DNA from 3 places in the Fictibacillus sp. B-59209 genome. Region 3 is predicted to be linked to each of the others. Evidence: riboswitches for the same ligand, from Rfam matches in the RefSeq annotation. Region 3 holds a riboswitch; each other region holds the start of a gene.

Region 1 (11,000 bases), on a different contig from region 3:
ATGTTTGATTATGCCTTCTCTCAGTATGCAACTAAGAAATTGTATGATCGCCATCAAATTGTGAAGCAGGTTAAAATCCAGAAGGGGAACAAGCAGAGGCTGGCGGTTGTTACTTCTGAAAGTATTTCTGTCCTTTCCAAGCGCGGTGAAAAAGAAAACAAAGTGAATCCAAAGATCACAGTTACTCCTGATCTGAAGATGCCGATCAAAAAAGGCCAGCAGGTAGGGACACTCAGTATTGTTAAAGGTGGAAAAACGATCACCAAAAGCCCGCTGCTTGCATCTGAGAATGTGAAGAGCGCTTCTTGGTGGAGTTTATTTAAACGTACGATTGGCCATATGGCAAAATCGTCTTAATTGCATGATTTGACTAATATGGACGAATCCGCACTAGTTTTGTAATAGTGGAGGATTTCGTCCTTTTTTTATCGAAACATTTTCGTATCAAGAAAAAGGAGGAGAGAAAGTTGAGTCTTAACATCGGGCTGGAAATTAAGCATACCGTTTTATGTATACGCCTTGAAGGGGAACTGGACCATCATACCGCTGATGAACTGAGGTCAAAGGTTGATGATATTTTAAAGAGCAAAAAGATTGAACATATCATGCTGAACCTTGAAGGTTTGGCTTTCATGGACAGTTCTGGCCTCGGCGTTATCCTTGGCAGGTATAAACAGATCAAGAACAATCACGGTGAGATGGTGGTATGCGCGATCTCTCCGGCAGTTAAACGTCTATTCGACATGTCTGGCCTCTTTAAGATTATCAGGCTGGAAGAAAATGAAGAATATGCCCTACAAACACTGGGGGTGGCTTAACATGAGAAACGAAATGAAAATCCAGTTTTCGGCGCTGAGCCAGAATGAATCGTTCGCGAGGGTTACAGTTGCTGCTTTTATTGCCCAGCTGGATCCGACAGTGGATGAATTGACAGAGATTAAGACGGTCGTCTCTGAAGCGGTAACCAATGCTATTATTCATGGCTATGAGAATCGTGCGGATGGAATCGTATACATTGAAGTCACTATTGATGAAGATTCGGTTAAGCTGACAATCAGAGATAAGGGGATAGGAATCCAGGATCTCGACGAGGCGAGACAGCCGCTGTTCACTTCAAAACCGGAGCTTGAACGGTCTGGAATGGGCTTTACGATCATGGAGAATTTTATGGATGAGGTGGAAGTGATCTCAGAACCTTCCTATGGCACCACGATTCACTTGACTAAATTCCTGGCAAAAAATAAAGCGGTTATCAATTAAGGGGTATGCCTTATGGATGTCGAGGTTAAAGGCGGTAAGAATGAATCGTACTTTAAGGATGAGGAAATCAAGTTATTGATCAAACGAAGCCAGGAAGGCGACCAAACTGCCCGTGATTTGATCGTGGAGAAGAACATGCGCCTTGTCTGGTCAGTCGTACAGCGTTTTATCAACAGGGGATACGAACCGGACGATCTTTTTCAAATCGGCAGCATCGGCCTCCTAAAGTCGGTGGATAAGTTCGACCTGAGTTATGACGTACGCTTTTCTACGTATGCCGTTCCGATGATCATCGGAGAGATCCAGCGGTTCATCCGGGATGATGGTACAGTAAAGGTCAGCAGATCGCTGAAAGAAATGGGGAACAAAGTAAGGAAAGCGAAGGATGAATTGTCAAAAGGTCTTGGCAGAACACCTACTGTCAATGAAGTCGCTGAAAAGCTGGAGATCACCGTTGAGGAAGTCGTGCTTGCACAGGAAGCTGTACGTGCACCGACGTCGATCCACGAGACCGTCTATGAAAACGACGGAGATCCTATCACACTTCTTGACCAAATCGCAGATACAGCTGATAACAAGTGGTTTGACAAAATCACCTTGCAGGAGGCCATCGAATCTCTAGATGAAAGGGAGCGGGTTATCGTTTATCTCCGCTACTACAAAGACCAGACACAATCGGAAGTGGCTGAGCGCCTTGGCATCTCACAGGTCCAAGTCTCTCGCCTTGAAAAGAAAATATTAGCTCAGATGAAAAGCCAGATGGATTAACCAGTCCATTTGGCTTTTTTATTTTGCAAAGATTTTGCATAGATGGAATGTCAAGCTCGGCGCTTTTGTTTTCCTCATTGGCAATTGATGGATAATCCAGGTTTGAAGAATGAGACAACTTTACCAAATACATACTAAAAACGAATGTCGAAGAAAACAGGAGGCACAACCATGGAGGAATCTACTGTTTACATACGTATGAGACAAAAGGTTCAGGTTGTTCTTCAGCAGCCCATTACACTTGGAACGGCCGCACAGATTGTCGCATCACCGGCAGCTGCCAAAAAGCTGCAGGACCTGATTGTTCATCAAGTAAAACCGGCAGATAAGCATCTGGTTGTTCTTGATGTTATGAAGGTCGTGAAACAGATCCAGGATGTTCTGCCAAATTGTGATATCCAAACGGTAGGCCCAGCCCAAACGATACTTGAAATACAATTTAAAAAGAAGAAAATGGCACCTGTATATTTTGTTCTTGTTTGGCTGCTCCTATTTATCGGTTCAGCCCTTGCCATTATGAATTTTCACGAGGATGTAAGCATGCAGGTGGTCCATCAGAAGATCTATTTTATGATTACCGGAAGCTATAACAATCAGCCTCTTCTTCTGCAGATTCCCTATTCATTTGGGCTTGGGCTCGGAATGGTCTTATTTTTTAACCATGTGTTCAAGAAGAGGCTGAACGAAGAACCGAGTCCTCTGGAAGTTGAAATGTTTAAATACCAGCAGGATCTGGATCAGTATGTCGTTATTCATGAGAACAAAGAGACCGAGAAGAAGATCCATGGAGATTAAGAGTGTTTTCCTTGCTTTTATCGGTTTAGGCGGTGGTATTGCTGTAGGATCGGGATTTGTTGCTTTTTTAACGGTTCTTGGGATTATTCCCCGGCTGATGCAGCTCAGTAAAACGTACTGTTTTATACGGGCTTATGAGTGGAGTGTTGTGTTAGGGGCAGTGATCGGGGGATGGCTGAACTTGAGAAATGCCTCCATCCATTCCTCGCCGCTGCTTCTCATTCCGATCGGGATCTTTTGCGGTGTATTTATCGGAATGCTTGCCGCGGCCTTAACCGAAGTGCTGAACGTACTCCCGATCCTGGCAAAAAGAATCGGGTTCGGAGAAAAACTTCTCGTGATACTAATGGCGATCGTATTAGGAAAAGTGTTGGGATCTTTGTTTCATTGGATGGTATACGTAAATCAATAAGACAGGAGAAATGAACATGTCCAGTAAAGAACAGCAGCAGGCTTATGCCGAAAAAATCAAACCCTTGCAGCCGAAACCACCTTATTTCATTAACTGCTTGAAGGCATTTTTGGTGGGTGGATTCATCTGCATTATAGGTGAAGCCCTTCAGAAGTTTTATATGACCTATTTCAACTTTAATGAACAGACAGCAGGCAATCCAACTGCAGCTACACTGATCCTCATCGCGGCTTTGCTGACAGGCATCGGGGTGTATGACAAGATCGGACAGTTCGGCGGCGCAGGATCAGCTGTGCCGGTTACAGGGTTCGCCAACGCTATAACGAGCGCCGCCCTTGAACACAAGAGTGAAGGGATCGTATTAGGAATTGCTACCAACTTATTCAAACTTGCAGGTGCAGTTATTGTTTTCGGAGCTGTATCAGCCTATATCTTCGGAATGATCAGGTATGCGTTTAAAACACTAATGTAAAGGAACGATGGATATGAAACTGCTCGGAAGGCAAACGTGGAAATTTGGAGAACAGGTTTTTTTAAATTCAACAGGAACGGCGGTAGGCCCAATGGAAAGTGAAGGCCCGCTCGGAGCGATGTTTGATGTAAAGTACAACGAACTTCATTGTAATGAAAAGAACTGGGAACTCGCAGAGCGCCGTTTGATGGAAGATTCAATCACGAGCTGTCTGAACAAGGCAAAATTGTCAAACGAGGATATTAATTTTTTCCTTGCTGGCGATCTGCTCAATCAGGTTGTAACAGCAAACTATGTGGCAAGAGCTAATGAAATTCCTTTCCTTGGTGTCTTCGGAGCCTGTTCCACTTCGATGGAATCTCTTGCAGTCGGTGCTGCCCTGGTGGATGGGGGCTACGCCAATCGGGTAGTGGCAGCCGTAAGTTCACATAACGCTACAGCTGAACGCCAATTCCGGTACCCGACTGAATATGGCGGACAGAAGCCGGATACGGCAACGTTCACGGTGACAGGAGCGGGGGCTGCTCTCGTCAGCAGAGAACCATCATCCATAAAAATAACCGCAGCCACGATTGGAAAAGTAAAAGACTTTGGGATCAAGGATCCTTTTGACATGGGTTCAGCCATGGCTCCTGCAGCGGCAGACACGATCGCAGCTCACTTAAAAGAGACCGGAAACGATCCTGATTATTATGATCTGATCGTAACAGGGGACCTTTCAGCAGTCGGTTCACCGATCGTTAAGATGCTCTTAAGTGAGCAAGGTGTAGATATCTCAAAAAATCACAGAGATTGCGGTCTGATGATGTACCGTCCTGATCAGGAAGTGTTTGCCGGCGGAAGCGGCTGTGCCTGCTCTGCAGTCGTAACATACGGCCACCTTGTAAAAGAACTCCAATCAGGTAATTTGAACCGGATTTTAGTCGTAGCCACTGGGGCACTCCTGAATCCGACGATGATGCAGCAGAAAGAATCCATTCCAACGATTGCTCACGGAGTAGTTCTTGAAAGTACAAAGGAGGTGCTTAAGTAATGGAGTATTTATGGGCATTTTTAGTCGGAGGCGCCATATGTGTAGTCGGCCAGCTCATGATGGATGTGTTTAAATTAACTCCTGCACACGTCACCACCTCCTTTGTTGTCGTTGGAGCAGCGTTGGATGCGTTTGGAATTTATGATAATCTTATTAAATTTGCAGGTGCAGGAGCTACTGTTCCGATCACGAGCTTTGGGCATAACCTGCTGCATGGTGCGATGGCATCAGCAGACGATCATGGGTTTATTGGAATAGCCATGGGAATCTTTGAACTGACTTCAGCCGGTATCTCATCTGCCATTCTATTCGGTTTTCTGGTCGCATTAATATTTAAGCCTAAGGGGTGAAAACATTGGGAAAGAAGCGTGTCATCCTCATTACAGACGGAGATTTATATGCTTTGCGAGCAGTAGAGCATGTAGCCAGAAAAATAGGAGGACGCTGTATTTCCCAGTCCTGGGGGAACCCTTCGAAAATAAGCGGGCACCAGCTTGTAAGAATGATCATGCAGACGCCCCACGATCCCGTCCTCGTCATGTTCGATGATTGCGGATTCCGCGGCGAAGGCCCGGGAGAACTCGCAATGAGAATTGTGTGCAGCCAACCGGACATCGAGGTGCTCGGCGCAATAGCCGTCGCATCCAAAACCCATCATTCGGAATGGACTAAAGTTCATTTTTCCATCGACCGGTATGGGAGCTTTACAGAATACGGGATTGACAAGAGCGGTGTTCCCGATTTTGAGACAGGCAGGATCAACGGAGATACCGTCTATATACTTGATGAATTGAACCTCCCGATCGTCATCGGTATCGGTGATATCGGAAAGATGGCCGGCCATGACGCAGTGGAAAAAGGAGCCCCGATTACAAGTATGGCGGTTGAAACCATTTTAGAAAGGAGCGGTTATAATGCAGGGATCGAAAGAAAGGAAAAAGACACTAATCAGTAAAAAAATCCAAGAGAACGAACAGCAGCTGAAATCACGGCTGGGCATCGGAATCAGCTTTGATGTGGGTGTCAGGAAACTGCATCTATTAAAAAAAGAAGTTCAGATCTATTATTGCACTGGACTATGTGACAGCCTTTTTATCATTGAGATCATGAGAGAGCTCATGGACATGGACCATGGGCATCGGGCTCCCTCCAATGTAAAAGAAATTCTTCATGAACATCTGTCTCACCAGCAGGTGGAACTGACCGACAATTTGGAGATTGCTATTGACCGCATGCTCTCTGGATTGATTGCCGTCTTTCTTGAAGGGGAAGACCAAGCTTTCATCGTGGATGTCCGTAGCTATCCGGGCAGGCAGCCGGAAGAACCGGACACTGAAAAGGTAGTCCGTGGCTCCCGTGATGGATATACGGAAAATATAATTGTCAATACTGCTCTTACCCGCAGGCGGATCAGGGATGAACGGCTCCGCCACGAAATAATGCAGGTCGGTAAACGATCCAAAACAGACATCTGTATCTGCTATATTGATGACATTGCCGATCCCGGGCTCGTCAAGCTTGTCAAAAAAGAATTGCAGAGCATTGACATCGACGGTATTCCAATGGCCGATAAAACGATCGAAGAATTTCTCGTAAAGCAAGGCTGGGATCCTTTTCCGCTCGTCCGTTATACCGAGCGGCCGGATGTCGCTGCACAGCATCTCATGGAGGGGCATGTTCTGATTATTACGGATACAAGCCCATCGGTCATCATTACCCCGACTACTTATTTCCACCATATTCAGCATGCTGAAGAGTTCAGGCAGACCCCGATGGTAGGAGCTTTTATCCGATGGGTCCGTTTCGCAGGGATTATCGCTTCACTTTTACTTGTGCCTCTCTGGTACCTCTATGCCACTCAGGAAAACCTGCTTCCTCCTAATATTGATTTTATCGGTCCGAACAAGACGACGCATATTCCTTTATTTCTGCAGATCCTCTTTGCTGAGATCGGGATAGAAATATTGAGGGTAGCGGCCATCCATACCCCCAGTCCGCTGTCGACGGCGATGGGTTTGATCGCTGCCGTATTGATCGGACAGATCGCGATCGATGTCGGACTGTTTGTTCCTGAAGTTATTCTCTATGTTTCTATAGCGGCGATCGGCAGTTTCTCGACCCCAAGCTATGAGCTGAGTATAGCCAATAAGATGCTCCGCCTCCTGCTGCTGATCTTAACTGCCATTTTCCATGTGCCGGGATTTGTAGGTGGGGCCACCTTAATAATGCTTTATCTGTGCTCGATGAAAAACTTGAATACCCCTTACTTATGGCCATTCATACCGTTTAACGCAAAAGCCTTCCTGCAGATTGTCATCCGGCTCGCTGTGCCGCTCTCAAAGATCCGGCCAAGCATCGTCCATCCGCAGAACAGCAAAAAACAGCCGACTTCCTAAGAAGTATTGCCGAAAGAAAAAATTTGTGATAAATTTGTTCATAACAATTGGATATGCCTCATTTATATATAATGGGGTAGAGGCGCAAAGCGGATCAGTAGGATGATGGAGTGAATGGACATGAAGAAATCATTTTAAAGGCCAATTTGCCGAAGTGTGAAGATGGTCCATACATCCTCATGCTGGGTCGCTGCCGAACAGACAGCGGACTGTCACTGCATCATGCAGTGGAGAACTATTCCGGCAAATGGGGGTACGGTGTAAGACAGCTAATGTACCTTAATACATTAGCTGTCTTTGTTTTTCGTCGGAACAGAATCTCTAATGGAAAAGCAGAGGGGAGATTTTTTCATGTATTTACATGGTACTAGTTCAATCAATGATGACAATCACTTAACAATCGGCGGGGTTGACACCGTTCAGCTGGCGCGTGAATATGGTACACCGCTTTATATTTATGATGTAGAGCTGATCCGAAAGCGTGCGAGGTCGTTCAAGAAAGCGTTTGAGGAACAAGGGATCAAAGCACAAGTGGCTTATGCAAGCAAAGCGTTCTCATGTTTGGCGCAAGTCCAGCTGATGGACGAGGAGGGAATGAGCCTGGATGTTGTATCAGGCGGCGAGCTGTATACCGCTCTTTCAGCTGGTTTTCCGGCGGATCGTATTCATTTTCATGGAAACAACAAAAGTTACCAGGAACTTCAATATGCTCTTCAATCGGAGATCGGATGTTTTGTTGTCGATAACTTTCATGAACTCCGCATGCTCGAAAGCCTTTGCAATCAGCTGAACAAGAAAACATCCATCTTGCTGAGGATCACTCCGGGTATTGAAGCTCATACACACGAGTACATCCTGACTGGGCAGGAGGATTCCAAGTTCGGTTTTGACCTTCAGAACGGCCAGGCAGAACAGGCGGTTCTAGAGTCGCTTGAATCACACCGTCTTAACCTCTTGGGCGTTCATTTCCATATCGGTTCACAAATCTTTGAGACCACGGGATTTGTTCTGGCGATTCAAAAGCTTTACGAATATCTCGGTAAATGGGACAAAGAATTTTCTTTCTTTCCTGAAGTCCTGAACCTCGGAGGCGGATTCGGCATCCGCTATACAGAAGAAGATGAACCGCTCGAACCGAAAGAATACATTGACGCGATGATCCAGGAGATCACCAGGTTATCTACTAGCGCCTCTGTTGCTGTTCCGGAAATTTGGATTGAACCCGGGCGTTCACTGGTAGGAGATGCAGGAACGACCATCTACTCGATCGGCTCTCAAAAAGATATACCTTCTGTCCGTCACTATGTGGCTGTCGACGGGGGCATGAGCGATAACATTCGTCCTGCTCTATATCAAGCCCAGTATGAAGCCGCGCTTGCAAACCGTGCTGGTGAAAAAGGAACGAAAAAAGTTTCAATCGCCGGGAAATGCTGTGAATCAGGGGATATGCTGATCTGGGACATCATGCTCCCGGAGACGAAGAGCGGAGACTTGCTCGCTGTCTTCTGCACGGGTGCTTATGGCTATTCCATGTCCAACAACTATAACCGCATACCCCGGCCGGCGGTCGTTTTTGCTGAAAAAGGGGAAGCTCGCCTCGTTGTGAAAAGAGAGTCTTACGAAGATCTTTTACGCCTGGATCTTCCTTTAAAGAACGGCGTGTTTGCCGGCAATTAAGATGAGCTTGCTGACCTCGCTGGACTCTGGGCTAAAAAAAGCATAAAATAATGAAGTATGTTGAATTCAGGAGGTTATATCTATGAAAAAAGGTTCTATCGAATTTGAAAACGGTGAAAAAATTTCCATCGAGCTTTTTCCGGAAGAAGCACCGGGAACAGTAGCCAACTTTGAAAAATTAGCGAACGAAGGTTTCTACAATGGGGTAACATTCCATCGTGTAATTCCTGGTTTCGTAGCACAAGGCGGAGACCCGACAGGAACAGGTGCAGGCGGCCCTGGCTATACGATCAAATGCGAAACAGCCGGAAACCCTCACAAACACGTGGCTGGTTCTCTTTCAATGGCACATGCCGGCAAAGACACAGGCGGAAGCCAGTTCTTTATCGTTCATGAGCCGCAGCCGCATTTAAACGGCGTTCATACTGTTTTCGGACAAGTTACCGAAGGCATGGACACGGTTCTAAGAATCAAACAAGGCGATGTAATGAAAGAAGTTAAAGTTTGGGAAGAATAAGAATAGTGAAAACCCCCGGTTTCCCGGGGGTTTTTTTGTGGGATTTTCTTGTTGGAAAAGGTTTTAAGTGCGCCGCCCGGCTTCAGCTCTTCTTTTTCATCCGCAGCTGCTTTTGCGCTTCACGTTCTAAAATAACATCACTCCGGTCACGCAGTTTATGCTTGTGCATGATCGTTTCATCCGCCATATTGCTTTCATTGCCCCAAACCGAGCCTTGTTTTTCAATGCAGCGGCAGCACTGGTCCATGAGTGCTTCATCTGCAACAGGAAGATTCAGGTCTGTAAATGGCTTTCGGCATTCGATCTCATCCAATCTTATCATGAGCCTTTCCAGCAGTTCTGTGCCATCAAGTCCGAGCCTCGTGAGATCCTCTTTATGTGCGGACAGTTTACCGATTGCGCTCTTCATCATTCTGAGTGCTCCAATGTCATTGCCTCTGCGCTGATGGTAGAGTGAGACCGCGACCTGGATCAATCCGACCCAGACGCCGTTTTGCTGACCTTCGCTTTTCCAATGCTCTTCAAGTACTTCATGGCATTCGAAAAAGTCCCTCGATCCGTGGAAGTAGGCAAGGTATTCAATGTATGCTTCTGGGTACATCAATGGCCTCCTGGTTTGCTTTTTACAGTCTATCTTACTAAAAATTTTAAGATGCAAAAAGGAACTGTGTTTAAAATATGGTATAATTCCGGTACAATATTGAATTTGGAAACAGGGGTTACTACTATGAAGTATAGCGTGAAAGTCGATGCATTTGAAGGTCCTCTCGATCTGCTCCTGCATCTGATCACTTCGTACGAGATCGATATATACGATATACCCGTTGCTGCGATTACAGAGCAATATATGAACTATATACATACGATGCAGGAATTAAAATTGGATGTGGCCAGTGAATACCTGGTCATGGCGGCAACGCTTCTCGCCATCAAGAGCAAGATGCTGCTCCCAAAACAGGACGTACAGGATCTTGATCAGCAGATGGAGATTGAGATGGATGAAGATCCCCGGGAAGATCTCGTCCGCAGGCTTATTGAATATCGAAAATTTAAGCAGGCGGCAGTCGGCCTGAAGGAGAAAGAAACGGCCAGAAGCATGATCTTTACAAGAGAGGCTATGGATCTGACGTACTATGAAAACCAAGAAGAAGAAGTCAATCCCGTAGCTAACGTAACGATCTATGATATGCTCGCCGCCATGCAGAAGATTTTTACTAAAAAACTCGAGAAGGCGCCGAGAAAAACAACGATTGAGCGCCAGGAGATCCCGATTGAGACAAGGATGAAGCAGATCATCAATGAGATCCGTTATTCGAGCGGCAGAAAGAAATTTTCCGATCTTTTCACCTCCTCAAACCGGGAACATCTTGTTGTCACTTTTCTGGCTGTGCTGGAATTAATGAAGACGAAAGATGTGACATGTGAGCAAGAAAACAATTTTAGCGAAATTTTTATTTATGCAACAAAGGAGAATGAAGTTTGAGTCAATCAGCAGAACATAAAGCGGTCATTGAAGGGCTAATATTTGTTTCGGGGGAGGAGGGTATTGAAAAAAAGCAGATAGCAGACGTTCTGCAGATCAGCATGGATGCGGCTGAAGAGCTTCTTGATGAGCTGGTCAAAGACTACAAGTCTGATACGAGAGGCATGGAAATCATTGAAATCGCCGG
Region 2 (10,455 bases), on a different contig from region 3:
GGCGCATACGCTGAGGAGGTAGGCGCTTGCGCCGGTAAGGCTCACCGCGGGCCCCGCGGAAAGCGAGCATCCTGAAACGGAAATCAACTACTCCTAAGAGCAACAAAGGTTACGAAAACAGCCAAAACTAAAAAATAGTTGGAGGGATTAGCATGAATCTTTATGTAATCTTAAAACGTACATTTGATACCGAAGAAAAGATCAGCATTTCTAACGGACAGATTTCTCATGATAGTGCCGAGTATATCATTAATCCTTATGATGAATATGCGATTGAAGAAGCGATTACCCTTCGCGATGCTCATGGCGGTGAAGTGACGGTTGTAACCGTAGGAACCGAAGAGTCAGAAAAAGAACTTCGTACAGCGTTGGCTATGGGTGCAGACAAAGCCGTTTTAATTGATAACGAAGATCTTGAGAACTCCGACCAATATACAACATCTGCAGTGCTGGCTGAGTTTTTCAAGGATAAAGAATATGATCTAATCCTTGGAGGAAACGTTGCGATTGATAACGGTTCCGGACAAGTCGGGCCGCGTTTGGCTGAACTATTGGGAATCCCGCAAGTCACAACCATTACGAAAATTGAAATCAATGGAACGGACGTAGCGATTGAGCGTGATGTGGAAGGAGACGTTGAGAAAATTGAAACGAAGCTTCCTTTGCTCGTCACAGCTCAGCAAGGTTTGAACGAACCTCGCTATCCATCGTTGCCAGGGATCATGAAAGCAAAGAAAAAGCCTCTTGAAACACTCGAAATCGATGATCTAGATATCGATGAAGAAGATGTTGAAGCAAAAACAAAGACCGTTGAAGTATTCTTGCCGCCTAAAAAAGAAGCTGGAAAAATTTTAAGCGGAGAAGTCAACGACCAAGTGAAAGAATTAGTTTCATTACTACGCTCAGAAGCAAAAGTGATATAAGGAGGAATGCTACATGTCTAAAAAAGTTCTTGTACTTGCGGAAGTCCGTGACGGTGAATTAAGAAATGTATCCTACGAGGCCATTGGTGCCGCTAAGGAAATTTCCTCTGGCGGTGAAGTGGTTGCCGTGCTTTGCGGCGAAGGTTTAAATGAAGCGGGACAGTCTTTAGTCCATTATGGAGCAGACCGAGTCATTCTTGCTGAGCACAGCCTGCTATCAACGTATTCTACAGACGGATATGTTCAGGCATTGCTTCAAGTCATCGGCCAGGAGAAGCCTGACGGATTGGTATTAGGCCACACAGCCCTTGGTAAGGATCTTTCACCAAGACTTGCTGCACGCCTTCAATCGGGTTTGATTTCAGACGTAACCTCTCTTGAACAAGCAGGAGACAATGTTGTTTTTACTCGTCCAATCTACTCCGGGAAAGCGTTCGAGAAAAAAGTAATTACGGACGGTCTTGTATTTGTAACCATCCGTCCGAACAATATTGCTCCGCTTGAAAAAGACGAAAGCCGTTCTGGAGATGTGTCTTCTCTAGCGGTTGATGTGAAGGATCTGCGCACCATTGTTAAAGATGTTGTCCGCAAAGCTTCTACAGGCGTTGATTTATCTGAAGCAAAAATTATCGTTGCCGGAGGACGCGGTGTGAAATCCGAGGATGGATTCAAACCGCTTCAAGAATTGGCTGATGTGCTTGGCGCTGCAGTCGGTGCATCCCGCGGTGCGTGTGATGCCGATTATTGTGACTACTCTCTTCAAATCGGACAAACAGGAAAAGTTGTTACACCTGACCTTTACATTGCCTGCGGAATTTCCGGAGCGATCCAGCATTTAGCGGGTATGTCCAATTCCAAAGTTATTGTTGCGATCAACAAAGATCCGGAAGCAAGCATCTTTTCTGTTGCAGACTACGGCATCGTAGGAGATCTGTTCGAAGTTGTCCCGTTGCTTACGGAAGAATTTAAGAATGTTTTAGTTAAATCATAAAAGATTTGGCTGGGCTGGCTGACAAAGCCGGCCTCTTTTTATACAATAAGTCCATCATGAATGATGAAAAATACGAAAGAAATGAGTGGACGCTGGTGACAACAATTGCTTTTGTAAGGCATGGCGTAACCGATTGGAACGCTGAGAGAAGAATTCAGGGCATCATGGATATTCCATTAAATGTAGAAGGGCGTGCACAGGCTGCGGCATTAGCCAAAAGGTTCGGGAAAGAACATTGGGATATGGTCTTTACTAGCCAGCTGGCACGTGCCCGTGAAACAGGCTCAATCATCGGAGAGGTACTCGGGTTTCCGATTCATACCGACAAGCGAATCCAGGAGGTTAACTTTGGCAGGCTGGAAGGTACGGATGAGCAGGCCCGTATAAAACGGTGGGGAGCTGAATGGAGTACCCTGGAACATGGAAAAGAGAAAAAAGAACAGGTATTAAAAAGAGGAAACGAATTTCTTGAAGAGCTGACACAGCATCAACAGGGCAAAAAAATCATCGTGGTCAGCCACGGCGCTTTCATCGGCACCATGCTAAAAGGCCTGCTGGCAAGCGATGAGTATGATGTTTCACTCGTTAATACGTCAGTGAGTATATTACATCATGTGGAGCGGCAGTGGGCATGTTCCCTCTTTAATTGTGATGTGCACTTGAAGCAGCCACACGGTTAATTATTTGGTTTGATTAAAGTGCAAGTTGGGAACGATAAATCTTGAGCAAACAAATAGATGTAAATTAGGTTTGATGATATACTCTTTTTACACGATGAAACTAAGGAGGCAATTTTAATATGGCAATCGTAAATGCAACTGATCAAACGTTCAGTCAAGAAACTAGTGAAGGTCTAGTACTTGCTGATTTTTGGGCACCTTGGTGCGGACCTTGTAAAATGATCGCGCCGGTTCTAGAAGAACTAGCAAGTGAAAATGAAGACTTAAAAGTAGTTAAACTTGACGTAGATGAAAACCAAGAAGTAGCCGGAAAATACGGAGTAATGAGCATCCCTACATTGATCGTTTTCAAAGACGGCGAAGTTGTTGACCAAGTCGTAGGTTTTCAGCCGAAAGAAGCGCTTGGCGAGCTTTTAAACAAACACAAATAATAACGAACATAATTAAGGCTGGCCTCTAATGGCTGGCCTTTTTTTGTATTAAAGTTTGGGACTGGATTTTCGTATACAAGGTTCCCCCACACAGCGTGTTGCTTGGTAAGGGTTTCTGCGCTTGCCGGGAATAAAACAACCGTTTCATATTTTGTATTTTAACTGCCAAAAATAAGGATATCATGCTATGATGTTACATAGAAAAAGGAGGGGAGAGACAACGTGGACACCATTAGAGAGAAGCTGGCTGTACTTCCGGATCAGCCCGGATGTTACTTAATGAGAGACCAATTCGGAAAAGTCATCTATGTGGGGAAAGCAAAAGTATTAAAAAACCGTGTAAGATCTTATTTTACCGGTTCACACGATGGGAAAACACAGCGTTTAGTCGCAAATATTTCCGATTTTGAATACATCATCACCTCCTCAGAGCTAGAAGCTCTCCTTCTTGAAATGAACCTGATCAAAAAACATGACCCTAAATTTAATGTCATGCTGAAAGATGATAAAACGTATCCGTATTTAAAGATTACTGCTGAACAGCAGCCCCGGCTCTTGTACACCAGAAAGATTAGAAAAGACAAGGGCAAATACTTTGGTCCGTTCGTTAATGCCTTTGCCGCACAAGAAACGAAAAAACTGCTGGACCGGCTGTATCCGTTGCGCAAATGTGATCATATGCCTAACAAAGTTTGCCTATATTACCATATCGGCCAATGCCTCGGCCCATGTGTTTATGATATTACCGAAGAACAGAACAAGAAGATGGTCGATGAAATCGTTAAGTTTCTGAACGGAGGCTTTCCTGAAGTGAAGGAGGAATTGACCGAGAAAATGCTGGCCGCTTCGGAAGACCTTAATTTTGAACGGGCGAAAGAACTGAGGGATCAGATCCAGCATATTGATGCGGTCATGCAGAAACAGAAAATGATGACCGCTGACATGGTGGATAAGGACGTTTTTGGTTTTCATTACGATAAAGGCTGGATGTGCGTCCAAGTCTTCTTTATCCGCCAAGGAAAGCTTATTGAACGTGATGTTTCCCTCTTTCCTTTCTATGGAGATGCCATCGAAGACTTTTTATCGTTTATTGGACAATTTTATCTTCAAAAAAATCATATTCTCCCGCGGGAACTTTTGCTGCCTCCTGAGGCGGACGGCGAATTGGTCAAGGATCTTCTCGGCGTGAAAGTGATACAGCCGAAACGCGGGCAAAAGAAAGAGTTTGTTGAACTTGCAACGAAGAATGCACAGCTCGCTCTGCACGAAAAATTTGCACTGATCGAGCGTGATGAGGAACGTACGGTAAAAGCGGTTGAAAATCTGGGGCTGCAATTAAACATTCCAGCTCCATACCGGATTGAAGCATTTGATAATTCCAACATTCATGGGACAAATCCAGTATCTGCGATGATTGTATTTGAAGACGGTAAACCGAACAAAAAAGAATACCGGAAATATAAAATTAAAACGGTGACAGGCCCTGATGACTACGCCTCCATGAAGGAAGTAGTCCGCAGGCGTTACTCCCGCATCTTAAAAGAGAATGGGCAGCTGCCGGATTTGATTATTATTGATGGAGGGAAAGGACAGATCGCTGCTGCGCAGGATGTTCTTGAAAACGAGCTGAACCTTGATATCCCGGTCGGAGGACTTGCTAAGGATGATAAGCACCGTACATCCCAGCTCTTGATGGGAAATCCACCTGAAATTATACCGCTGCTCAGAAACAGCCAGGAATTTTATCTGCTGCAGCGTATACAGGATGAAGTCCACAGGTTTGCTATCTCATTTCATCGTCAAGTGCGTGCGAAAGGCATGTTTCAATCAAGTCTCGATAACATTCCTGGAGTCGGTGAAAAAAGGAAAAAACTTTTGCTGAAAAAATTCGGTTCCATCAAGAAAATGAGAGAAGCCACTCTTGAGGATTTTCATGCGGCAGGCATTCCATTAAGTGTTGCAGAAGAAATTATTCAGGCTCTTCAAAATGAACCTTTATAAAGGTATTGATTTTTCAGAAGTCCTTTGCTAAACTTAAAACAAATTTTAATAGAGCGCCATACTTCAGTTTTGAAGTGATGGTAGAGGAGCAAAAACCAATAGTAAGCTATCTGAAGAGAAGGAGCTCTTATGATGGTAGCTGAAAGGGGATTTTTGCCGAAGCTTTAAGAAACTCCTGTTTCTTACGGCTGGACCTGCATTGAATAAATGCAGAGCTGTCACACATTCTTGCCCGGAGGGTGTGTGGAGGACTATCTCACAAGAGGGGAAAACAAGCTGGCTTACTGTTGCATATACCAAGCAGCAATAAGGTCTTTTCCTTATTGCTGCTTTTTTATATTTATTTTTGCATTTCAGTTTGTTGCGTAGTGGAAGCCGAGACAGGCTGGCCATATCTGGGTGCCTTTTGCAGGAAGGCAATAAATTCGATTTCATTGATGAGAAAGGATGGACATTGTGGCTTTAATCATTCAAAAATTCGGAGGTACAAGTGTCGGCACACCGGATAAAATCAGAAACGCGGCAAGTCGGATCATTCAAGCGGCAAACGAGGGGAATCAAGTAGTAGCGGTTGTCTCAGCAATGGGAAAAACAACGGATGATCTTGTGAGGCTGGCAGGTGAAATAACAGCAAGGCCTTCCAAACGTGAAATGGATATGCTTTTGACGACAGGAGAACAGATCACGATTTCACTGCTTGCGATGGCCCTTCAGGATGCCGGGTACGAAGCCGAGTCTCTGACTGGCTGGCAGGCTGGAGTTGAAACAGAAGATGTTCACGGCAACGCGCGCATCTTAAATATCGATACAAAAAGAATCCAGCAAATGCTTGCAGACGGGAAGATTGCAGTAGTTGCCGGTTTTCAAGGATTAACCTCTTCGGATAATATTGCAACACTGGGACGGGGAGGATCAGATACGACGGCCGTTGCTCTGGCAGCTGCTCTTCGTGCCGATAAATGCGAAATCTACACAGACGTTACTGGTGTATTTACAACAGACCCGCGGGTGGTGAAACATGCCAGAAAGCTGCCTTCCATCTCCTATGATGAAATGCTTGAAATGGCGAATCTCGGAGCGGGTGTGCTGCATCCGAGAGCTGTAGAATTCGCAAAGAATTTCGGAGTAAGACTTGAAGTTCGTTCGAGCACAGAGAAAGAAAACGGAACACTAGTGGAGGAGGAAGCAACAATGGAGAATAATTTAGTAGTGAGAGGATTGGCTTTTGAAGGAAACGTAACAAAAATTACGATTGAAGACCTGCCGAATGGCTTAAACACACTGTCTTCTGTTTTTTCCTTGTTGGCAGAGAATGGTGTTAATGTAGATATTATTATTCAGAGTGTAAACAAGCAGGAAAGAACAAACATATCGTTCTCCATTGAAACAGCGATCTTAGATGAAACAATTGAGCTTCTAGAAAGATATAAGAGTTTGCTTCAGTTTGGTTCCATCCAGCATGAAGATGGATTGGCTAAAGTATCTATTGTTGGTTCAGGAATGATTTCTAATCCAGGAGTAGCTGCACAGATGTTTAAGGCTCTTTCTGAGCAGGATATTATGATTAAAATGGTCAGCACATCAGAGATTAAAGTTTCTACGGTCGTTGATCAGCAGGATATGATTAAAGCGATTGAAACGCTGCACGACGTCTTTGAACTGGACGCAAGGCAGCCGGTTCAGCAGTTATAATAAGAAAAATCCGGGCGAAGCTGCCCGGATTTTTTTATAAATGGAAAAAATTCGCTGCAGGATTAAACCTGTACAGGTTCGTTTAAGAAGTCGATCTCAAATCCAAGGTCCTCAAGGATTTGGTTGTCAGCATTTGTTTCCTGTCCGTCGGTGGTCAGATAGTCGCCCACGAAAATAGAATTTGCAGCATAAAGGCCCAGCGGCTGAAGGCTGCGGAGATTTACCTCTCTGCCGCCTGAGATCCGAATCTCTTTCGTTGGATTAATATAACGGAACAAGGCGAGCACTTTTAAACAATAACGGGGGTTCAGCTCGTCAAGATGCTCGAGAGGAGTACCTGGTATAGCATGCAAAAAATTAACAGGGATAGAATCTGCATTGATCTCTCTTAGCGCTTCTGCCATCTTAATGATGTCGTGCCGGCTTTCGCCCATTCCTACGATAACGCCTGAACATGGGGAGATTCCTGCTGTTTTTACTTTTTCCAGAGTAGCCACTCTGTCTTCGTATGTATGAGAGTTTGTTATTTGGCTGTGGTGGTCTGAGGATGTGTTGATATTATGGTTATATCTTTCGACGCCCGCCTCTTTAAGGGACTGTGCCTGCTTATCATTTAAAATGCCGAGGCATGCGCATATTTTCATATTATAATTGGATTTAATCTCTTTTACAGCTTCAATGACGGTGTTCAAGTCCCGGTTCAGAGGTCCTCTTCCGCTTGCGACGATACAATAGGTTCTCACGTTTTGTTTATATGCCCTTTCCGCACCTTCAACAATCGTGTCTTTATCCATCATCGCATATTTTTCGATCGGCGCTGTGGAAACTGAAGACTGTGAACAATATCCGCAATCCTCAGGGCACAGGCCTGACTTTGTATTAATGATCTTATTCAGTTTCACCTTTTTTCCGAAATAATGCTTCCTGATCATAAACGCACCTTGCAGCAGGCTAAGCAGCTCGTCATCGTCTGATTCCAATATGGATAAGGCTTCTGTCTCGTTCAGTTCTTTACCTTCGATCACTTCTTTTCCAAGTTCCATCCAATTCATAGGTGATGCCTCCTTAATGTTAACTAATTTTATGTATAGGTTAACATTATGCCAGCTGTTTTGTATTGTCAACGCAAAAAAAACCGGCATATGCCGGTTTTTTGAGAGAAAAGAGTATTCTCTTTCTATTTTCAGGCTCCTTGTGAGCCTGCGGTTTCGTCTTTACGGTCCCATTGGACGGTAAATTGGATTTTGTTCTTTCGTTTCAAAGTTTCATAGGTTTCTGTAACACATTTTCTTTGATTTTGGATTTGTTCTGCGATAAATCCAGCCTCGAGACCGAATGTAGGATTATCCTGCAAATCGAATCGTTTGTTGATAAGAGAGGAAGACAGTTCGAGTACCATCTCGTTCTTATTCATTTCAGCGATGATCAGATTGCCCCAGCCGGCTTCCGAGAAAAAATGAACAATTTCTTCAGTGGAACCCAATGGGAATTTCCTTGCCAGGTTTCTTCCTGCCCAATATAGGATGTTCCGTTCTTCTTTTCCCAGCAGATCCGGGATCAGAATGTTTTTCAGCAGCTCATATGCGAATACAGAAACTCCTGCAGCAGGCTTACTGTCCTTCTCGGTTGTTTCTTCTTCGTTGTGTTGGATGTCCTCATGTTGTTCCATTTAGATCTCCCCGCTTTCTACTTGTTCCATTATAGCTTGAATAAAATAATTTCTCTATAAAAAGTCACACATTTGTCGAAATTTAAGTGAGGGTCTGCCTTGAAAAAAGTTAGGGAAATCAACAGATTTTTGAACTTTTTATGTTACCGGTTTCTTGACGGTGTCAAACGATGGGAGTAAAATGAAACATGTTATTAGTTAACGCTTTAATGTTCATCTTATTTACTGCAAGCGGAGAGGAAACGCTTAAACGGAATGGATAGAAACCAATGGTTTCAGAAAAAGACAGAGGGAACTTAGAAAGGGGCAAATTGTATGGCAGGAAGTCGCAATTTTAACACGAGAAGACTACATTCTTTACTGGGCGTAATCCCGGTTGGCTTATTCCTGCTCCAGCATCTTGTTGTGAACAACTTTGCAACAAGAGGGGCAGAATCATTTAATAATGCAGCGAATTTTATGGGACATTTACCTTTCCGTTATGTTCTGGAAGCGGTTATAATTTTTATTCCTCTTTATTTCCATGCGATTTACGGACTTTATATTACCTTCACGGCTAAAAACAACGCAAGCCGTTATGGATATTTCCGTAACTGGATGTTCCTCTTACAGCGTGTAACTGGCGTAATTACGCTAATTTTTGTTTCCTGGCATGTTTGGGAAACTCGTATTGCAGCAGCATTTGGAGCAGAAGTTAACTTTTCGATGATGTCAGACATCTTAAGCTCACCATTTATGGTGGCCTTTTATTTGGTTGGGGTATTATCCGCAGTCTTTCATTTTGCGAACGGATTATGGTCATTTTTTGTCAGCTGGGGTCTTACGGTTTCGCCTCGATCACAGAGAGTTTCAACTTACGTAACGATGGCAGTTTTCCTAGCACTTGCATTCGTTAGCGTTCGAACTATTTTTGCATTCATTTAAGAAGGGGTGAACCATCTTGAGTAAAGGAAATATTATTATCGTCGGTGGAGGTCTTGCAGGGCTAATGGCTACCATTAAAGCAGCAGAAGCCGGCATGAACGTTGACTTGTTTTCACTAGTTCCTGTTAAGCGCTCTCACTCTGTTTGTGCGCAGGGCGGAATTAACGGTGCTGTAAATACAAAAGGAGAAGGCGACTCTCCTTATGTGCATTTTGACGATTCTATTTATGGAGGAGACTTCCTTGCGAACCAGAGTCCGGTTAAAGCGATGTGTGAAGCGGCTCCAGGAATCATCCACCTTATGGACCGTATGGGAGTTATGTTCAACCGTACTCCAGAAGGATTGCTGGACTTCCGCCGTTTCGGGGGCACACAGCATCACCGTACCGCATTTGCCGGTGCAACTACAGGACAGCAGCTTTTGTATGCGCTGGATGAGCAAGTAAGACGCCATGAAGTTGCAGGTCTTGTTACAAAGTATGAAAACTGGGAATTCCTATCTGCTATTGTGGATGATGAAGGCGTTTGCCGAGGAATCACAGCCCAAAACTTAAAATCTATGGAAATCCACAGCTTTGCAGCGGATGCTGTTATTATGGCTACTGGAGGACCTGGAATCATTTTCGGTAAATCTACGAACTCTGTCATCAATACCGGGGCAGCAGCAGCATCTCTTTATCAGCAAGGTGTTGATTACGCAAACGGCGAGTTTATTCAAATTCATCCGACAGCGATTCCTGGAGATGACAAACTTCGTTTAATGAGTGAATCAGCACGTGGAGAAGGCGGCCGTGTATGGACGTATAAAGACGGTAAACCTTGGTACTTCCTTGAAGAAAAATATCCGGCTTACGGTAACCTTGTGCCTCGTGATATCGCAACACGTGAGATTTTCCATGTGTGTGTTGACGAAAAACTTGGAATCAACGGCGAAAACATGGTTTATCTTGACCTTTCACATAAAGATCCGAAAGAGCTTGATATCAAGCTTGGCGGAATTATAGAAATCTATGAAAAGTTCATGGGTGATGACCCTCGAAAAGTTCCGATGAAAATCTTCCCTGCAGTCCACTATTCAATGGGCGGCATGTGGGTTGACTTTAATCAGATGACCAACATTCCTGGTCTTTTTGCTGCGGGTGAA
Region 3 (11,000 bases):
ACTGCTGGATGCCATAGGTAAAGCGATCGTGGATACCGGGCGCAGGCTAGCAATGACAGACGAGAGTGAAAGGCCAGACAAGGTCATCTTCATCGTTACAACTGATGGGATGGAAAACGCGAGCACGGAATTTACCTATCCCAAAATAAAAGAGCTGATCAAGCACCAGCAGGAGAAATACAGCTGGGAGTTTATATTTATGGGAGCGAACATCGACGCCGTGAAGGAAGCGGACAGCATTGGAATTTCAGTCGATAACGCCTATAACTTTGAGGCTTCATCACATGGGGTAGAGGAGATGTATGCTGTCATGTGTGAAGCGGTGGCGGAGAAAAGGGAGAAATAAGCAGCAGTAAGGCAGGATCCTGGTAAAGGAATCTGCTTTTTTAATTGTAAATATAAGAAGGTAATCATTCTTGGTTTGTCAAAAATATACATATCGTCAATTGGAGGGATCTCTTTGAAACCAATAACATTACATACCCGTTGGAATTTAGATAATTTATATAATCAGTATAGTTTAAATGATTTTATTACCCATTTAGCTGCATTAAAGTCTATTATTCAAGATGTAGAAGAGCAGACAACATCTCTTAATCTTTCAGAAGCCATTAAACAAATTGAGAAAGCAGAATCATTTTATTACTGTTTAACAGCAGAAGATATGGACTCATCCGTATTAACAACAATCCAATCGTTGATTTACTCATTAAAATCACGCTTGCAGATTATAATTTCAAACCAATCAAAAGAAAATAAAGCTCCAGAAGATGAACTATTAAATAAACTATCAAGCTTTACAAGTGAAACATTAAAAGGGTATGAAGATCTTTACACACAAGTTCGAAGCAATCTCAAAGTTAAAGTGGATTTTGGAGAAGGAGAAAAAGAACTGACGTTTAATGAAGCTAATCATTTGGCTTTGACTCATCAGTCCTCTTTAGTGAGAAAAAGGGTATTTGACGCTTTAAATCACACCCTAAAAACGCAATCTAATGTTTTTGGTTCCATTTATAATCAAATTGTGGGGAGAAGAATAGATCTTTATAAAGAAAAGGGACAAGATTTCCTCGAAGACTCATTGATTAGGAACGGCTTATCAAGTACAGCTCTTAAAAGTATGTGGAATGAAATAGATGCTGAAATCCCTAATTTGGTAAAGTTTTTAAAAGGCAAAGCTGGCCACAATAAGATATCATGGCATGAATTAATGTCTTCTTCCCAGGAGGTTCCTTACCAAATTAGTTTTTCTGAGGCTGTTGATCAATTGAGGAAAGCACTGGAACAGGTAGATACAGAGATGTCTAATTTCGTTTTAATGGCTGTTATGAATAGATGGGTTGATGCAGAACCGAGCCAATCGAAGCCGTCTGGTGGATTTTGTGCACCATTTATTGATGCAGGAGAGTCGCGAATCTCATTAAATTACGATAGCACCATAGATAGTGCTAGAATACTGGCACACGAGTTAGGACATGCATGGCATTTTAAACAACTCGATTCTTCGTCATCTCCGCATTTATTAGAAGATCGTTTTGAAATGACGGTGGCAGAAACAGCTTCGATTTTCTTTGAGAGTGCGTTTATAGATTATGTAATTCAGGATACAAAAGATAATTCACTGAAGAAAGCTTTAATTGGATGGAAATCTGAGCGCAGCTTTAATTACCTAATGTCAATAAGAGGTGCTTTCTTATTTGAGCAGCGCTTCCTTGAAAAAAGGGGAGATGCCTCTTTAACTTCCCAGCAGATAGAAGAACTATCTTTAAAAGCGCAGGAAGAGGTATATGGTGGAAGTCTTAATGAATATCAGCCATATGTGTGGATTAAGTACATACAATTTTATCGAACTGAAATCCCCTTCTATAATTATCCTTATACATTTGGATTCCTGTTAAGTATCGGTTTGTTGGAATTATCTAAAATAGATAAAGAACAATTTCCACAAAAATATAAAACTTTTTTAAGTCAGACAGGGATTGTACCAGTTGAAACCCTAGTTAAGGAGCTATTTAATATTGACCTATCTCAACCAAAATTTTGGCGGCAAGCTATACAAAAAATTTTAGAAGACATAAAACTTTATCTAAAACTTTAAAACTTTTTAAAAAGCTTTAAAAAAGCACCAGCCGAGTACTTTTTCTGCCGGTGCTTTTTAATGTGGATAATAGATGGTCATACTCAAGCGGGTCAAGATATCACCGGAGTTATGATAGACGTGGGGCCTGTCGGCTCTGAACCGGATAGAGTCCCCATTTTTCACGGTGTATTCTATGTTGTTTACACGTACGGTTAATTCCCCGTCAAAAACAGTTACAAATTCTTCGGTGCCTTCTCCATGAGCGTCAGAGCTTAGAAAGCCGCCTTTGTCGATCTCGACGGAATACATTTCAAATCGGCGGTCATCCTGGAATGGAAAGTAGGGATATACTCTGTATTTTCCGTTGTCCTCTGTTAATGCTTGTACTTCGCTTCGCAAGACTACTTTCGTATCGGGCTGCGGATCATTGATCAGGGAAGTAAACGAGATCTTTAGTCCATTGGCGATTTTCCAGATCGTCGTAATGGTAGGGCTGGATTCACCTCTCTCAATTTGTCCAATCATTGTTTTGCTTACACCGGTCAGTTCAGCCACTTTTTCAAGGCTTAATTTTTTGTTTTCCCGAAAGGCTTTTAAATTTTTCGCAATGATAAGATGGATTTCCTCCATAAATAACCTCCAGACCTATTTACAATATAACGACCGTTCTGTACAATATATTGAAAATCGTTATAGTGTTCAATATAGACATTATAACATACGCAACGGAGGGGAATCACAATGTCCATCTTGTCTTTTTTGTTGTACGTGTTTGTTACAAGCTTCACTCCAGGTCCGAATAACATTATGGCGATGCTGTTTGCCAACCAATACGGTTTGAAGCGAACCCTCAGATTCTGTGTTGGAGTTGGAGCTGGATTCTTTATCATCATCATGCTGAGCAGCTACTTTAATCTTTGGCTGAAGAACTTCATACCAAAGATCGAGTTTGCGATGACGATCCTGGGTGCGGTCTATATGCTGTATCTGGCTTATAAGGTGTTAACCAGCAAAAGCAAGACTAAAAACAGCGGACGAGAAGACAAGAATAACAGTTTTAAAGCAGGCATGCTGCTTCAGTTCGTTAATCCAAAAGGCCTCTTATATGGCTTGACTGTCATTTCCACGTTTGTGATTCCCTTTTACCATTCCAATGCCAGCCTGCTGCTGATTTCATTATTTCTAGCGTTTATCGGCTTCCTGGCTACGTTTAGCTGGAGTCTGTTCGGTTCCATGTTTCAAGTCTTTTTATCAAAATACAGAAGAGCATTCAATGTGGTAATGGCCCTTTTGTTAGTGTATAGTGCGGTTTCGGTGGTTGTGGAATAAGATATCAATGATTTAAACGATCGTTTAAAGAGGCTGGTCATTAGGTCAGGTCTTTTTCTTCATATAATCTGGATCGATAGAAAAAAAGAGCACTGGCTGAGAAAAATGCAGCCGTGCTCTTTTGCTTATCAGAAGGATTATTTACTTTTTCGCTTTGCTGACTTTCAGTTTCTTGCCTTTAACTGTGGTATTTTCCATGGCTTGCAGGACAAGTGAGCCTTTTCCGTTAAGAATATCAACATAGGACCAATTCTCCTGGATGGTGATAATGCCGATATCATCTGCTGAGACTCCAGGGATTTTTGCGATGGTTCCAACGAAATCGACCGCTCGGATCTTCTTGTTTTTTCCGCCGCTGAAGTGGAGTTTCGTAATATCCTGGTTGATTCGGGCCGTTTTATTATTTCTCACGACTCGGCGCCCGCTGAGCTTTTCTTCAAAAGGCCGCTGCATTTTAGCCACTTCTTGTTTTGTCGGTGCTTCCGCTTCATCGATCTCAAAGCCGATGTATCTTTCGATGGCTCTAAGATACTTTCCTTCATAAGGCAATGCAAACGTAATGGCTCTTCCTTTTTTGCCGGCCCGGCCAGTTCTTCCTGTACGGTGGACATAGCTCTCTTTTTCCATAGGAACGTCATAGTTGATAACGAGGGTTACATTATCAATATCAATTCCTCTCGCAGCCACATCCGTGGCGACAAGATAACGGAAATTCCCGATCTTGAACCCGTCCATCACCGCGAATCGATCTTCTTGTTCCAATCCTCCATGAAGCTTTTCAACAGAATACTGAGAGGCTTCGAGCTCTGCAAACACGGTATCGACGTGCTCTTTCGTATTGCAGAAAATGATGCAGCTGTCCGGGTTTTCAACGACCGTCACGTCTTTCAGAAGAGCAAGCTTCACCTCTTCCTGAACGTTGATTAAAGAATGCTTGATCGTATCTGTCGTCATCCCGGCAGAAGCTATTTCGATTTTTGCTGGATCCTTCATATATTGATGGCAGAGATTTTCAATATCTTTTGGCAATGTTGCAGAAAAGACCATGGTTACTCTGTTTGAAGGAAGCTGTTTAATAATCTTTTTGACTTCATCAATAAAGCCCATGTTCAGCATTTCATCTGCTTCATCAATGATCAGGTACTTGATTTGGTCTAAGACGAGGGTTTCACGCTCGATATGGTCCATGACGCGTCCCGGTGTACCGACGACAACATGCGTTTTTTGTTTCAATTCTTCTTTTTGTTTCGCAAAAGGCTCTTTACCATATACAGCAACAGCTTTAATCCGCTTGAACCTTCCAATGTTGGTAAGGTCTTCACGAACTTGAACAGCGAGCTCGCGCGTGGGAGTAAGGATCAATGCTTGTGGCCGTTTTTCTTCCCATTCCAGCATTTCGCATACCGGAATACCAAAGGCTGCTGTTTTTCCGCTGCCTGTTTGGGATTTTACGACGAGATCTTGCTTTTCCAGAGCTAATGGTATGACTTCAGTCTGAACCTCAGTCGGAGTTTCATATTTCAACACTGTAAGTGCTCGTTTTATTTCATCGCTTATACGATAATCGTTAAAACTTCTATTATTCATGTAGGAACCTCGATTTTTTATATTATCCAGATTCAGCATAACCTGAATAGTGTTCATTATACTTGAAATGATGGACAATCGGGTTTAATTTTAAACGATTGTTTAAAGGAACCTTTCCGTATGATCGTAGGTGATAGGTAAACAATGATATAATGAGGGAATTAATTCAAAAGTGAAAATGCTGGCAATAAAAAACAGTTGAAGGAACGACAGCGCTGTTTTATAATAACTTTTAGCGTTAACTAACTTGATATTAAAAAATCCTCATCAATCCGATGAGGTAGAGGTCGCGGCTTTTATAAGTAGGACGTACGAGATGCAGAGGACATCATAGACTCCGTGTGAAAGGAAAAGCTGCCGAAATTTGTGCTTAACTCTGGAAGTATGAATTGGGGCTGTATTCGAACAGGAACAGCACTGTCACACCCACGAATAACCGGTGGGTGGGATGCGCTATCTTACGGAAGGCATGATGCGGATTAATAATAATCGTCGCCCAATGCTTGGCGGCTTTTTTTATTTCCCACTCCTTCCTAAAACGAAAAGGAGTTTTTTTATGCGAAACACAGCACGGAATCCATCACAACCGCAGTCGCCAAACGCGGACAATGAATTAAAGCGGGGACTGAAATCCCGCCATTTAACGATGATCTCTCTTGGGGGAACGATCGGAACAGGATTATTTTTAGCAAGCGGAGGATCCATTCATACTGCAGGGCCAGGCGGCGTTCTGTTTTCATATGTAGCGATTGGAATCATGGTGTTCTTCTTAATGACAAGCCTCGCAGAAATGGCGTCTTACATGCCGGTTGCGGGTTCATTCAGCACGTATGCTTCAAAATTTGTGGATCCATCACTAGGATTCGCGCTCGGCTGGAACTATTGGTACAACTGGGCAATCACCATTGCAGCTGAACTTGCTGCCGTAACATTAATCATGAAATTTTGGTTTCCAGATACACCTTCATTTATCTGGAGTGCACTGTTCCTAGGCATTATGTTCTTATTAAATTATTTATCGGTAAAAGGGTTTGGTGAAGCAGAATATTGGTTCTCTCTGATCAAAGTCATTACGGTCATCATCTTCTTGATCTTAGGAACACTTATGATCTTCGGCATTTTAGGCGGAGATCCGATCGGATTTAAGAACTTTACGATCGCTGACGCACCGTTCCACGGCGGATTCTTTACGACGCTTGGCGTATTTATGGCTGCAGGTTTCTCCTTCCAGGGAACAGAACTGTTAGGGGTTGCGGCAGGAGAAACAGAAGATCCGAAAAGGAACATCCCGAAAGCGATCAAAAGTGTGTTCTGGCGTATCCTTTTGTTCTATGTTCTGGCAATCTTGGTCATTTCTTTAATCATTCCTTACACAGACAGCCGATTGGCAAGCAGCGATATTACTGTAAGTCCTTTTACACTTGTCTTTGATAAAGCAGGAATTGCGTTTGCGGCTTCCGTTATGAACGCGATCATCTTAACAGCAGTATTATCTGCCGGTAACTCCGGTATGTATGCATCGACCCGTATGCTTTGGGATATGGCACGAGACGGAAAGGCACCTAAGTTTCTGGCGAAGCTGGATTCCCGCGGTGTACCGGTTCCAGCCCTAATTGTAACAGCCGCTGTAGGAGCTGTAGCTTTCTTTGCTTCACTGTTCGGTGACGGCGTCATCTACACTTGGCTGCTGAATGCCTCCGGGATGTCCGGTTTTATCGCCTGGCTCGGAATTGCGATCAGCCATTACCGATTCAGAAGAGCGTATGTGGCACAGGGGCGGAATTTAAAAGAACTGCCTTACTTGGCAAAATGGTTCCCAATCGGTCCGATCTTTGCTTTCGCTCTCTGTTTTGTCGTTATCCTCGGTCAAAACTATTCTGCCTTTACAGGCGGAAGCATCGATTGGAAAGGAGCCCTTGTTTCTTACATTGGGATTCCGATCTTCCTGGCTGTTTGGTTAGGCTATAAATTCAAACACAAAACAAAAGTCGTACCGCTTAAAGAGTGTGATTTTGAATAAGAAATAAGAGAAGCAGGAGCCTTTCGGGGTTCCTGCTTTTTTAGTGAAAAAGGTATCGTCTTCTAAACGCAGAACATATAAATTAACACTTACGTCAAGTGAAGGGGAATGGCAGCGAAAATAGAGAACGCAGGAGCATATAGGGGTTCCGAGTGTAACCTGTAGCGAATCAAAGAGGCCAAGCTCAATATTGAGCAGGGTCTCTTTATTGTTAGAAGTTGTTACCAAATGGAAGTTGTTTTACTAATTAGTAAAACAACTCTCTAAGCACATTCGGAAAATGGTAAACAGGGTTATGCATGTACCCACGTGTTTTTACATTTCTTTTGCGCTCTGATTTGAAAAGATTTTTGTTCCCGTGGTAAAGAGAGATATACCATATTTTCACCATCTGGTAGAACTCGCGATATTCACGGTTGGACAGTGAAAGATCTTGCGGAAATCCGATGTCATAAAGCCGTTCCATAAAGAAGTTTTCGGCAATCTTATCGGTTTCCTCGGAGATCTTCCCGCGCTTCACATCAAAACCTTTATGCTGCAACTGACGCTCGAATCCATTCAGTGTATTTCCTCTGCAGAGCAGCACGGCTTCATCTTTTGGAACATTTAACTGGGTGAGAAGAGACATAATGTACTCTTCCTTAGAGGTTTTTAATGATGTTTCAGAGGGGAGCGGGACATAGACAGCCGCTTGTTCTCCGGTTTCCATTCTTCTGGCTGCGAACACTTCTCCTAATATGGGGCATCCATTTCCTGCATCATCTACTTCAATCATTTAAAAGATTCTCCTATTGTATATTCTTATAGAACATTAACTCTCAGCTTCAATTTCATCAGCAAAGGCATTCATCTCGCTTTGAATGTGGTCGGCCAGGTCTGCATTGGTGTAGATATCTATTCCAGGCTCACCAGGACTGTCGATGAAAGCAACAATGATGAAAGCCGTCCTTTTGTTTGGCTGTTTTCGTAACCTTTGTTGCTCTTAGGGGTAGTTGATTTCCGTTTCAGGATGCTCGATTTCCGCGCGTCTCACCCGTCGCTTAAGTCTCGCTCCTTGCACTCCAACCAACTTGTCAAAGAAGCTCTTTACAAAAATGACTAAAAGCAACAATCTTTTAAAAAGGCTGTTTTCGTAACCATTGTTGCTCTTGAGAGTGGTTGATTTCCGTTCCAGGATGCTCGCTTTCCGCGGGGCGTGCGCTGAGCCTCCTCGGCGCAGGCGCCTGCGTAGTCTCACCTGTCACGCTTTCCCCGCAGGAGTCTCGCACCTTGCACTCCAATCAACTCGTCAATGAAGGCTTAAAAAATGTTCCCAAAGCAATAATCTTTTAGAAAAGAGCCTTTAAAAAAGAGCCTAGAGGAATCCGAGCTCTTTATTACTGTTTGATATGGTTTTCTAATTCAGCGACTTTCTGCTCAAGCTGCTTTACTCTTTTAGTGGCATTTATTGCGTAAACAAATCCCATGAGGCCAAAGACAAATCCGATGAACGCGTAGGTTTGCATAATAGATCCTCCAATCGTCAGTTGATCTCCGACTGAATGCTTCGATCAAATCCAAGATACCTTGTACCCTGAAAGCTGAGTTCCCCGGTATCTCCTTCTACCAGCATACCATATTCATCGCCTTTAACTTTAAGCTCTATTCTTTCTCCGTCATTCAGCTGGAATGTTACATAGTAATGGTTATAGGCACGGGTTTCTCCGCCGCCTTGGATATCGGTTCGTTTCGTAATCACCTTGGCTTTTTTGTTTGATACGGGTGAGTTATTGTTATGACTCCATTGAGCGGCACCTTTTACAATGGAAATAACAATGGTTGAAATAACGATAATCGCAATAATACCAATAAAAATAGGAACAAAATTAGACATGAAATCCCCTGCTGGATCGTCGAACATCTTACATCCTCCTGATGTATTTTTTCCTTATTTTAACATTTTAGAGTTTGTATTTGAAATACTTCTTTAAAATTTTGGTTTTATATGAAACTTTTTGTTATCCTTTTCGTATAGGTAAGAGTTGAGATCTAAGATTACTAAATGGAGGAAGGAATAGAGAATGTTAAAGAAGATTATTGCGGCTACCTTGGTTATGACGTTTGTATTGATGCCTGTGAAAGATATTGTTTTCCATGATCAGTCACAAACGGTAAGTGCGAAAGGCTATCGTTCGGGGGTAAAATCCTTTAACTCTGGTGGTAAAAGCAGCAACAACTCATTTTTTCAAAATAAGAGCCAAAACAAGCAAAAAAGCTTTTTCAACAAAAATAATAGCTATTCTGCGAAAGCTAAAAAGGGCGGATTCATGAAAGGTCTGATCTATGGCGGAATCGCTGGTATGCTTTTCGGTGGACTGTTAGGAAACCTTGGCGCTTTTGGTTCATTCCTTGGGTTAATGATTAACATTATCGCTGTTCTTATCATCATTTCCCTCATTTCGAGAATCTTTGCGAACTTAAGAAACAGCCGCAAACCAAAGGATGACCGATGGAACAGATAATGGTATCAGAGCAGGACATTATTAATGCTCTATGCTTGTTCCTCGCTCATAAAAAAGAAGTTGCGCCAGAAGACGTTCAAGTAGAACTGCTGTATGATGACGATTACGGTTTCTCGGCGGAAGCCTATGTGGGCGGCAGAAAACAAGTAATGATTGAAGCCAACCTGATAGAGGCACTCCGGTTTTGGCTGGATACACAAATGAATATCGATCCGATTTCAGCTGGCCTGGAATTGGTCCTGGATGACGAAGAAGGCATTGTGGCTTACGTTAGAACCAGATAAAACAAAAACACCAATCTTTTAGGGATTGGTGTTTTTTGCGTTTTGCAGGAAGGAGTCAGGCATGACAACTGCTGTGACTTGTCCTTTTACGCAGAGAGTTTCACCGGCAAACACTTCAGTATGTACCTTCCATTTCTTCGGATGAACTTCTTCCAGCGTTCCGATAGCTTTCAATGCTAAGCCATGCGGGGTAGGCTTCATAAAATCAACCTTCAGCGAGGCGGTTACAAATCGCGGTGGTTCTGCTCCGTCACCTGGTTCATGGCCATTTTTCCGGTGAAGGGCGAGAGCAGCTGAACCGGTTCCGTGGCAATCAATCAGCGAGGCAATTACTCCGCCATATACAAACCCCGGTACAGCCGTATGCTCGGGCTGAGGTGTGTAGATTGTTTCGGTCTTTTCTCCATTCCATCTTGTCTTGAAATGGTGGCCATCTTCATTCAGCTTTCCACATCCATAACACCATGAATAATCGTCAGGATACACGTCCTGAACGGCCTTTTGTTCTGCCATTTTTATTCACTCCATTCTTTTCTGCTCATTTGTTTCTTTCCACAGGTTAAGGTGATATTCCTTGTTTCCCTTTTTTAAAAAGACATAGTTTATTTGAAAGTACCTTGTGGATGGAAGACAAATCATTTGTATACTTTAGTTAAGAATAAACAGTGAGGTGAAGAGATGGTGAAGGAACGAAAAGTAGTCGTATATATTGCAGCCAGTCTTGATGGATTTATCGCTAAGAAGGATGACGATATCAGCTTCCTGTCGATGGTGGAACAGCCTGATGAGGACTATGGATACAGAGAATTTGTGAAGACGGTCGATACAGTGATCATGGGGAGAAAAACGTATGATAAAGTGTTAACCTTTGGGATTGATTTTCCTCATAAGGAGAGAAAGTGCTATGTGCTCTCAAGAAGCAAGAAGGATACGGATGAAAATGTGGAGTTTTACAACGGAAACCTTAATGAACTGATTCAAACCCTGAAAAAAGAAGAAGGAAAGAACATCTTTATTGATGGCGGGGCAGGGGCGATTAAAGAGTTAAAAGAACAAAATCTTATTGATGAGTACGTGATTTCGATCATTCCTGTTTTGTTGGGGAAAGGAATTCGGTTGTTTGCAGAAACGGAGAATGAAAGCAGACTTCAGTTTGTAGAGAGCAAGACGTTCGATACAGGACTGGTTCAGCTGCATTA

What was found. Region 3 has a riboswitch for lysine ahead of P4361_RS22645 (amino acid permease). Riboswitches for the same ligand answer to the same signal wherever they lie in the genome.
Region 1: another riboswitch for lysine. It lies ahead of lysA (diaminopimelate decarboxylase); the one in region 3 lies ahead of P4361_RS22645 (amino acid permease).
Region 2: another riboswitch for lysine. It lies ahead of P4361_RS12230 (aspartate kinase); the one in region 3 lies ahead of P4361_RS22645 (amino acid permease).

The regions. Positions count from the first base shown of each region.
Region 1 covers NZ_JARMMC010000014.1:301,955-312,954, forward strand. Annotated here, with positions in the region: gene P4361_RS10660 (D-alanyl-D-alanine carboxypeptidase family protein) at 1-357, shown strand, start outside; gene spoIIAA (anti-sigma F factor antagonist) at 468-818, shown strand; gene spoIIAB (anti-sigma F factor) at 820-1,260, shown strand; gene sigF (RNA polymerase sporulation sigma factor SigF) at 1,273-2,028, shown strand; gene P4361_RS10680 (stage V sporulation protein AA) at 2,200-2,823, shown strand; gene P4361_RS10685 (stage V sporulation protein AB) at 2,813-3,235, shown strand; gene spoVAC (stage V sporulation protein AC) at 3,252-3,707, shown strand; gene spoVAD (stage V sporulation protein AD) at 3,721-4,740, shown strand; gene spoVAE (stage V sporulation protein AE) at 4,740-5,090, shown strand; gene P4361_RS10705 (stage V sporulation protein AE) at 5,096-5,695, shown strand; gene P4361_RS10710 (spore germination protein) at 5,655-7,136, shown strand; lysine riboswitch at 7,206-7,382, shown strand; gene lysA (diaminopimelate decarboxylase) at 7,488-8,813, shown strand; gene P4361_RS10720 (peptidylprolyl isomerase) at 8,896-9,330, shown strand; gene P4361_RS10725 (DUF309 domain-containing protein) at 9,413-9,931, opposite strand; gene P4361_RS10730 (segregation/condensation protein A) at 10,058-10,813, shown strand; gene scpB (SMC-Scp complex subunit ScpB) at 10,810-11,000, shown strand, end outside.
Region 2 covers NZ_JARMMC010000016.1:86,074-96,528, reverse strand. Annotated here, with positions in the region: gene P4361_RS12255 (electron transfer flavoprotein subunit beta/FixA family protein) at 153-923, shown strand; gene P4361_RS12250 (electron transfer flavoprotein subunit alpha/FixB family protein) at 937-1,914, shown strand; gene P4361_RS12245 (histidine phosphatase family protein) at 1,971-2,594, shown strand; gene trxA (thioredoxin) at 2,714-3,025, shown strand; gene uvrC (excinuclease ABC subunit UvrC) at 3,248-5,026, shown strand; lysine riboswitch at 5,100-5,288, shown strand; gene P4361_RS12230 (aspartate kinase) at 5,483-6,718, shown strand; gene bioB (biotin synthase BioB) at 6,781-7,770, opposite strand; gene P4361_RS12220 (YslB family protein) at 7,902-8,387, opposite strand; gene P4361_RS12215 (succinate dehydrogenase cytochrome b558 subunit) at 8,703-9,311, shown strand; gene sdhA (succinate dehydrogenase flavoprotein subunit) at 9,328-10,455, shown strand, end outside.
Region 3 covers NZ_JARMMC010000043.1:34,085-45,084, reverse strand. Annotated here, with positions in the region: gene P4361_RS22670 (vWA domain-containing protein) at 1-346, shown strand, start outside; gene P4361_RS22665 (M3 family metallopeptidase) at 461-2,098, shown strand; gene P4361_RS22660 (XRE family transcriptional regulator) at 2,156-2,710, opposite strand; gene P4361_RS22655 (LysE family transporter) at 2,822-3,409, shown strand; gene P4361_RS22650 (DEAD/DEAH box helicase) at 3,551-4,996, opposite strand; lysine riboswitch at 5,270-5,460, shown strand; gene P4361_RS22645 (amino acid permease) at 5,553-7,016, shown strand; gene P4361_RS22640 (hypothetical protein) at 7,264-7,791, opposite strand; gene P4361_RS22635 (hypothetical protein) at 8,393-8,521, opposite strand; gene P4361_RS22630 (DUF2500 domain-containing protein) at 8,539-8,916, opposite strand; gene P4361_RS22625 (hypothetical protein) at 9,077-9,517, shown strand; gene P4361_RS22620 (YxcD family protein) at 9,505-9,801, shown strand; gene P4361_RS22615 (PaaI family thioesterase) at 9,820-10,314, opposite strand; gene P4361_RS22610 (dihydrofolate reductase family protein) at 10,480-11,000, shown strand, end outside.